2 regions of the Congregibacter sp. genome follow, and region 1 is predicted to be linked to the other one. Evidence: predicted binding sites of a transcription regulator. Region 1 holds the regulator's gene; the other holds the start of a gene.
The links. The regulator FNR, encoded in region 1, switches genes on or off when oxygen is low (the NO sensors DNR and NnrR bind a similar motif). The targets are predictions, from matches to a motif close to TTGATNNNNATCAA.

Region 1 (3,411 bases):
CGACATAGTAGGACGTGGCAAACAGCGCGCAACCGCCAAAGGCAAAAATAACGGCGTTAGTGTGCAAAGGGCGGAGGCGCCCAAAGCTGGTCCAGGGGAGCCCAAGATTGAGCGCGGGCCACACAAGCTCAGCGGCGATGTAAACGCCCACAAGCATGCCTACGATTCCCCAGACCACGGTCATAATGGCGAATTGCCGCACAACCTTGTAGTTGTAAACGGGGTGTTCCAGTGCTGCGTTCAGTTCGCTCATCGTCGTTACCCGTAATTCCTGTTAGTGCTTGAGAGCCTGGTTTGGTGTCGCTATATCTACGGTGTTGGGCCCCATCGTGCTTTTGGCTCGATTATGCCGGCCCCTATTAATAATGCTTTTTACTAGCCGTCGGTAAACGCCGGTGCTGCGCCGAAGTCCCAGGCCAGTATAGAAACGACCATGATTGAGACGAGGAGCACGAGCCCGATGGCCAGAATGGCGCTGGAAAACAGAAAGCCCCGCTCCTGGGGAATGTCCATGACTATGGGGATGCCGAGGTACATCAGGTAGACAGCCCAGCTAATAGCGACCACACCAATGAGCAGGTCTACCCAAAGCACCGGATAAAATCCCACCAGACCAAGGACAAAAAGCGGGGTCGCCGTAAGTCCCGCGATCACTATGCCTTTTGCGATGGTCGAGCTTGCCGCGCCGTAGGTGCTGGACATCCAGTGAATCGCATAACCGATGGCGGCGACGCTGGCGACCATGACGCAGTAGAAAAGGATATTGACCTGCATCGCGCTGGCGTCGGTAAGTTTAATCACCTCGTTGTAGCTGCCGACCGTCCAGCCCACGTGACTGGTGCCCCAATACCATGCAATGGCAGGAAGTAGTGCAAATACAAAGGGATAGATCACCAGTAGGTTTTGGGAGCTCTCGGGCAAATCAGCGATGGTCTGCCATTGATGCCGTGGCTTAAACAGCAGTCCAAAAGTGTGCTGGATCATTATCTTCTATCCCCCGGTGAGACTTGTGACAGGCGGCATTTTAGTCAAGTCGCCGCGGTATTTGTTGACCTGCATCAATAAGCGGTGCAAGAGTACGCATTGTAGCTGGCACTGCGTCAATAACGTTCCAATTCTCCGCCAGCTTGGCTGCGAGTAGCTCTTGCAGGCCTAGCGCGCGTCAGCGATCTTCCGAAGCGCCTCGATGTCCAGAATCTCTATCTCTTTATTTTCCACTGCCAGTACATCGAGCTTTTGCATGCGACTGAAGACCCGGCTTACGGTTTCGACGGTAAGGCCAAGGTAGTTGCCGATATCGACGCGAGACATGCTGAGTCGGAACTGCGTCGCACTCAATTGTCGTCGAGCATTTCGGGTGGATACGCTGAGAAGCAGCGCCGCTACGCGCTCGTCGGCAGAGCTTTTGGATAAGAGGGTGATGAGCTGTTGATCTTCCGTAATCTCGCGACTCATGAGCTGAAAAAAGTGGCGCTGAAGTTGCGGCATGCTGGCACTGAGTTTTTCGAGGGAGCTGAAAGGAATCTCGCAGACGGAAGCGGTTTCCAGCGCCTTCGCAGAGGATGCATGGGCGTTGTTGCTGATGCCATCCATGCCAAGGATCTCACCGGGGAAGTAAAAGCCGGTTACCTGTTCCCGACCATCGTCCGTGGTTCGATAGGCCTTGATGGTGCCGGATCGCACGGCAAACACGGATTCAAATCCGTCGCTCTCACGATACAGATGCTGACCCTTTTGCAGCGGCTTGCTTCTTTGAACAATGCGATCGAGCTCGTCAATTTCCGTTGCTTCCAAAGAGAAGGGAAGACAGATTGAGCTCAGACGACAGTTGTTGCAATTCACCTGATAGTCATGGGTGCAGGACGTAGCTTTTGAGCGTTCTACATCAATTAGTTGCGTGTTCACTGCTATCAGATTCCCCATACCGGCCGTGGCTAAAACTTAGCGAGCGGCACTAGTTGTGTCAACTAAGCTTTACATTGACCATTTGCTTAAATTGTGGCGGAAAACTTGGCCTTGCCCATGCTTGCATGGTGGTCCAGATATTCATCGAAAGGCATACACAGGTTTCTCAGGAAAGGTCTTCCTGCCGGTGTCACGCGAAGCTCATCGTTAGCCCACTCTAGCAGGCGGTCGTCAAAAGCCTGACCCAATTCACTAAGTGCCTGAGCGAAATGGCTACGAAAATCAATGCCGAACTCCCGCTCGATCTCGACCACATCCAGATTCAGATCACAGATGAGAGACATGATCACGCGGCGACGAAGCTTGTCCTCGCGGTTGATCATATAGCCCTTGGTTATAGGTATCTGTCCGTCCTCCAGCATTTGGTAGTACTGGGGGAGGTCCCGGGCATTCTGCAGATAGAAATCACCGATTTGGCTAATGGACGAAACGCCAAGTCCCAGTAAGTCATCGGCCAGTTGTAGTGAGTAGCCCTGAAAGTTTCTTTGTAAGCGCGATTCTCCCTGTGCCTTTGCCAGATCGTCTTCTGGGAGTACGTAGTGATCCATTCCGATGTACCGGTAGCCGGCGTCCTGGAGAGTCGCAGAGATCATTTGCGCGAGGAGTAATTTCTCTTCCGGCTCGGGCAGCGTATGGCGATCGATAGAGCGTTGCGGCAAAAAGCGCTCGGGGAGGTGTGCGTAGTTGTAGCATGCGATACGGTCCGGCCTCAGGCTCACAACCTTACGCAGGGTCTCTGCCATGCTGACGTGATCCTGATACGGGAGCCCATAGATCAGGTCAAAGCTCAGAGAGCGAAATCCATGGGCACGCACCGCCTCGACAAGGCTTGCCACCTGCGTAAAGGGCTGAACGCGATTGACAGCCTTTTGAACGTTTTCGTCAAAATCCTGCACGCCGAGACTGATCCGATTAAAACCAACGCCTTTTAGCAGTGCGATGGTGGCGGACGACACAGTACGGGGATCAATCTCGATGGAGTATTCGCGATACCCTTTGTCGAGCAGTCGAAAGCGGCTCGCTAAATTGTGCATGAGTTCAGTGACTTCGCCATCGTTGAGATAGGTGGGAGTGCCTCCTCCCCAGTGCATTTGCGTCACCGGTCGGTCTTGGCCGACCAGCTGGCTTTGCATATCGAGCTCTTTTGTCAGCTCCTCAATGTAGCGTGAGGCTACGCCTTCCTTACGCGTTACGACCTTGTTACAGCCGCAGTAGTAGCAAATGTCATGACAGAAGGGCAGGTGGACATAAAGGGACAGGGGGTCGGCGTGGTTCTCCTTGCGACTTTGCCAGTTTCGATAGCGTGTGAGGTCAAAGTTATCAGAAAATTGTGGTGCGGTGGGGTAAGAGGTGTAACGGGGGCCGCTGGTAGCGTAGCGGCGCGCCATATCCATCCCCGCTTCCCACTCGCTGGGCAATCGCCGGGTGTGGGAATCGGAAGTTCCA
Region 2 (3,411 bases), on a different contig from region 1:
TGCTCAGCACCAGTTTCGGTGCAGCAAAGGCGCAGTCACTTCTCAGGCGTCGCGGTTTAAAGCTATTGATTGCGATATTTTTGATTCTTTCGGGAATCTGGTCGCTTTTAATGACCTGGAACCACGGCAGCCACCTCAACCGTCCGATCTCGGCCGAGATACGGGGACAAACAGACAGCGCCATCCCTAGCGACGCGACCATGGATCATGCCAAACACTAATCGGAGTTACGCTCTGTATTCTCCTCTGAACTTTCCTCTGGACTTTCCTCTGCACTCTGCTCTCCACGCTGCTGTTCACGCGCCTGCTTACGCATTGCCTGCTTCTTGCGGATAGGCCCTAAAGTAGTACTCATCCAAAAGACGGTTCCGATAACGAACAGAACCAGAAAAACAGTGAGTCCAAGCGGCACAAGATTCATAGCGATTTCCAGCGTTTATGAGTGGCGTTTTGTACCCCTAAATTACCACGAAATGTTCACCAGGCAGTGCTCGGGTTCTCCAAAGAAATCTACGATGCTCAGGCAAAAAAAACCCCGCCAGAGGGCGGGGAATCACAGGGGGGCGACGTGCATGACGCCGCCTCATTCAAACCATCAGAACTTGTAAGCAACGCCTACGTTGTAAACCCAGGGATCGATGTCCACATCAAAACTTACCGTCGCATTCGCACCGCTCCCGGTGGTCACATCGATGTCCGCCGTCGTGCCAATGTCAATGTACCAAACACCCACATTCAAGGCCCATTGGTCGTTCAAGGGGATGTCTACGCCCGCTTGAGCCGCCAAGCCCACGGAATCCTCCAACGATAACTTTGCAGAGGTCACATCAAGTAAATCATCCAGTACCGCGCCAAGCTCACTATCCACCTCCTCGCTAAAGAAGATCGTGTAGTTCACACCCAAGCCCAGATAAGGCTGCCAGCCTTCCATACCGCCGCGGGGATACCACTGAATGCTCACCGTGGGCGGCAAGTGTTCTGTAGAACCCGCCGCGATTGGCAGGCCGGCAAGATCAATGTCGTGCTTAAAAGGAGCTGCTGCCAGAAGTTCCACACCCCAGTTATCCGACATCATCCAGGTTGCAATGAGGCTCACTGAGGTCCCGTCATCGACATCTACACCGCCGGGTAAAACCGTCGGTGGATCCGTGGGCAACTCGATTGCATCGCTGTCACCGCTGGGAGCAACAGTCGCGATACCAGCACGAAATATAATATCGCCTTGCTCGTAGGCCTGGGTCCCCAACGATGCAAGACTGATTCCTGCCGCGGCGACCGCAATGACAAGCTGTTTCTTCATATGATCTAACTCCTCTACCTGAAATTGATGCCCTTTCAGCACCGTAGGAGTCCATGGTAAGAGTCCTTCGAAATAGAAGCATTGATGTCAATCAAGGTTATGGTTTTGCCGTGTATAGTGCGTCTGGCATCGCTTTATTAGAGCCATGCGCAACACCACAGGGACACCAGCAACCGCTCATGCTTTTCAGAAATTCTAGAAGTTACTCAGTGTTGAACAATGCTGCATTGCTAGTGCTGACTATTGCATGTGGAGCAAGCGGCGCAGGTGCTACAGACACGCAAACAACGACTAGCCATGACAAGGTTCTTTTGAGCGTAGGCAAACTCCATGTCCCGGGACAGCGTTATGAGAACGGTTATGCCCGCCACTATGATGAAGACTGCTCGGCAACCCTCGTTAGCGACAGAGAGCACGCACCATCTTCATCGCTCATTGTGAGCGCCTGGCACTGCCTTGAGTTTTATCGCGACATCAGCAAGCCCCTCACCTTTGAAACATCTCGTGGTGACACCAGGAAGGCGCAGCTGATCAGCAGTGGCGGAGGCATGCACAGCGACTGGGCGCTCTTGCGGTTAGACGCCCCCTTACCCTCGCCGGTTGTCCTGGCCGACCACAAAGATCAAGCAGCCGAAGCACTGCTCATGGCAGGCTTTCCCCGGAGAACCTCATCGCAAACCAAGATTCTGGAGACCGCGTCTAACTGCTCGGTGACAGGCTCAGACGGTCGCGACACACGAAGTAATTGTGTCCTGCAAAAGGGCGCTTCGGGTGGCGCGGTTTTTTCCCGGGGGACTGAAAGTCAGTATCTCGGAGTGATCTCCCGCGGCGATGGAGAGTCCCAGAGCATTTATGTGCCTCTGAGTAGATTCCGCGCCAACATCAACGCCTATCTGAAAAGCGTCCGGCTACCCTAGTTAGAAAAGCCGTTCAATCCACACGCTGCACGGGATGGGCGACATCGTCCTCAGGGCTTTCACTGACATCTTCTCCACCGTGACTTGCAGCGCGTTCGCGAGCGCGAGTCTTTCCTGCCGAACCATCGCCCTGCGCCGCCCTGACGATTTCCTCTAGTTCATCTACCGCCCGGTCTATGGTCAGCTCACCACTATCAGCGTGATCGTCAAACAAATTGATCATACGATCCGAACGCCTTCCCAGAAGCATCAAACGCAGATAAAGACTCTTTTCGACTTTTGGCTTGGTGACAACATCAATAGCAAAAGCTGCAAGGCTCAGGGGACTCAACAAGAAGTCGCGTAGCGCATCGGCTGCAAGCTTTAGCTGGAAAACAAGTACGTGGCGGAAAGCAGCGGACGTGCTTACGTGCCCGTCATCATTACCATCTTCATTACTGAACATATTGGCTCTCTCCGGCGTGCGCGCCGTCAGTTAATACCAGCCCTTGACTGCGGCGCTAAGAAAAGACGACTCCGGCAACTCCAGCACCGTTGGGCGCCGACTATCCAGAGCGGTCCTCAGTGCAGCTTTGAGCGACTCCAGAGAATCCACCCGCAGCGCCAGACAACCCAGCGCAGAAGCCGCAGCCACAAAGTCGGGAGCGTCGATATCGACGCCCACCGGCTTAATATCGCTGGCCAACATACCCTCGCGAATTTCTCGATAACCGTTGTTGTTCCAAAGCAAAACAATAACCGGCAAATCTTCCTGCACCGCAGCTGCGAGCTCCATAAAGGTAAACTGCGCCGCGCCATCGCCAATCAGCGCCAGCACCGGGACCTCCTCCGGCAGCGCCCTGCGCGCACCCATGGCAGCTGGCAATGCATAGCCGAGAGTGCCCCCGCCTGTGGCTGAGTGAAAGTACCGTCGCGGTGCAGACGCTTCATACTGCCAAACGGCGTAATAGGTGGGCAGCGTGCTGTCGCCCACTAAGCAGAGCTCCGGCATCTCGCTTTGCAAGCAGTCAAACACTGCCTGCACCTCAGTGTTCCAATGGGGTTCGCTACCCAGCTTAGCGCGCGTCGCCGCGACTCGTTGAGCACCGTCTTCTGCCGGGGATACTTTTTCCTCAAGTAATTCCAGCAATGCAGCAAGGCTTTCCCTGGCATCACCACAAAGCGCGAGGTCGGGTCGTTGATTGCGGCACAGCT

Region 2: ACTG39_RS04500 (OmpW/AlkL family protein) is a predicted target of FNR. The motif match lies at 1,382-1,395, and genes of this name have one in related genera.

Annotation. Positions count from the first base shown of each region.
Region 1 covers NZ_CBFIIF010000033.1:23,139-26,549, reverse strand. Annotated here, with positions in the region: gene ccoN (cytochrome-c oxidase, cbb3-type subunit I) at 1-253, opposite strand, end outside; gene ACTG39_RS12075 (Yip1 family protein) at 376-984, opposite strand; gene fnr (fumarate/nitrate reduction transcriptional regulator Fnr) at 1,153-1,905, opposite strand; gene hemN (oxygen-independent coproporphyrinogen III oxidase) at 1,992-3,411, opposite strand, start outside.
Region 2 covers NZ_CBFIIF010000007.1:832-4,242, forward strand. Annotated here, with positions in the region: gene ACTG39_RS04490 (sulfite exporter TauE/SafE family protein) at 1-221, shown strand, start outside; gene ACTG39_RS04495 (hypothetical protein) at 218-421, opposite strand; gene ACTG39_RS04500 (OmpW/AlkL family protein) at 596-1,300, opposite strand; gene ACTG39_RS04505 (trypsin-like serine peptidase) at 1,612-2,217, shown strand; gene ACTG39_RS04510 (hypothetical protein) at 2,231-2,662, opposite strand; gene ACTG39_RS04515 (5-guanidino-2-oxopentanoate decarboxylase) at 2,693-3,411, opposite strand, start outside.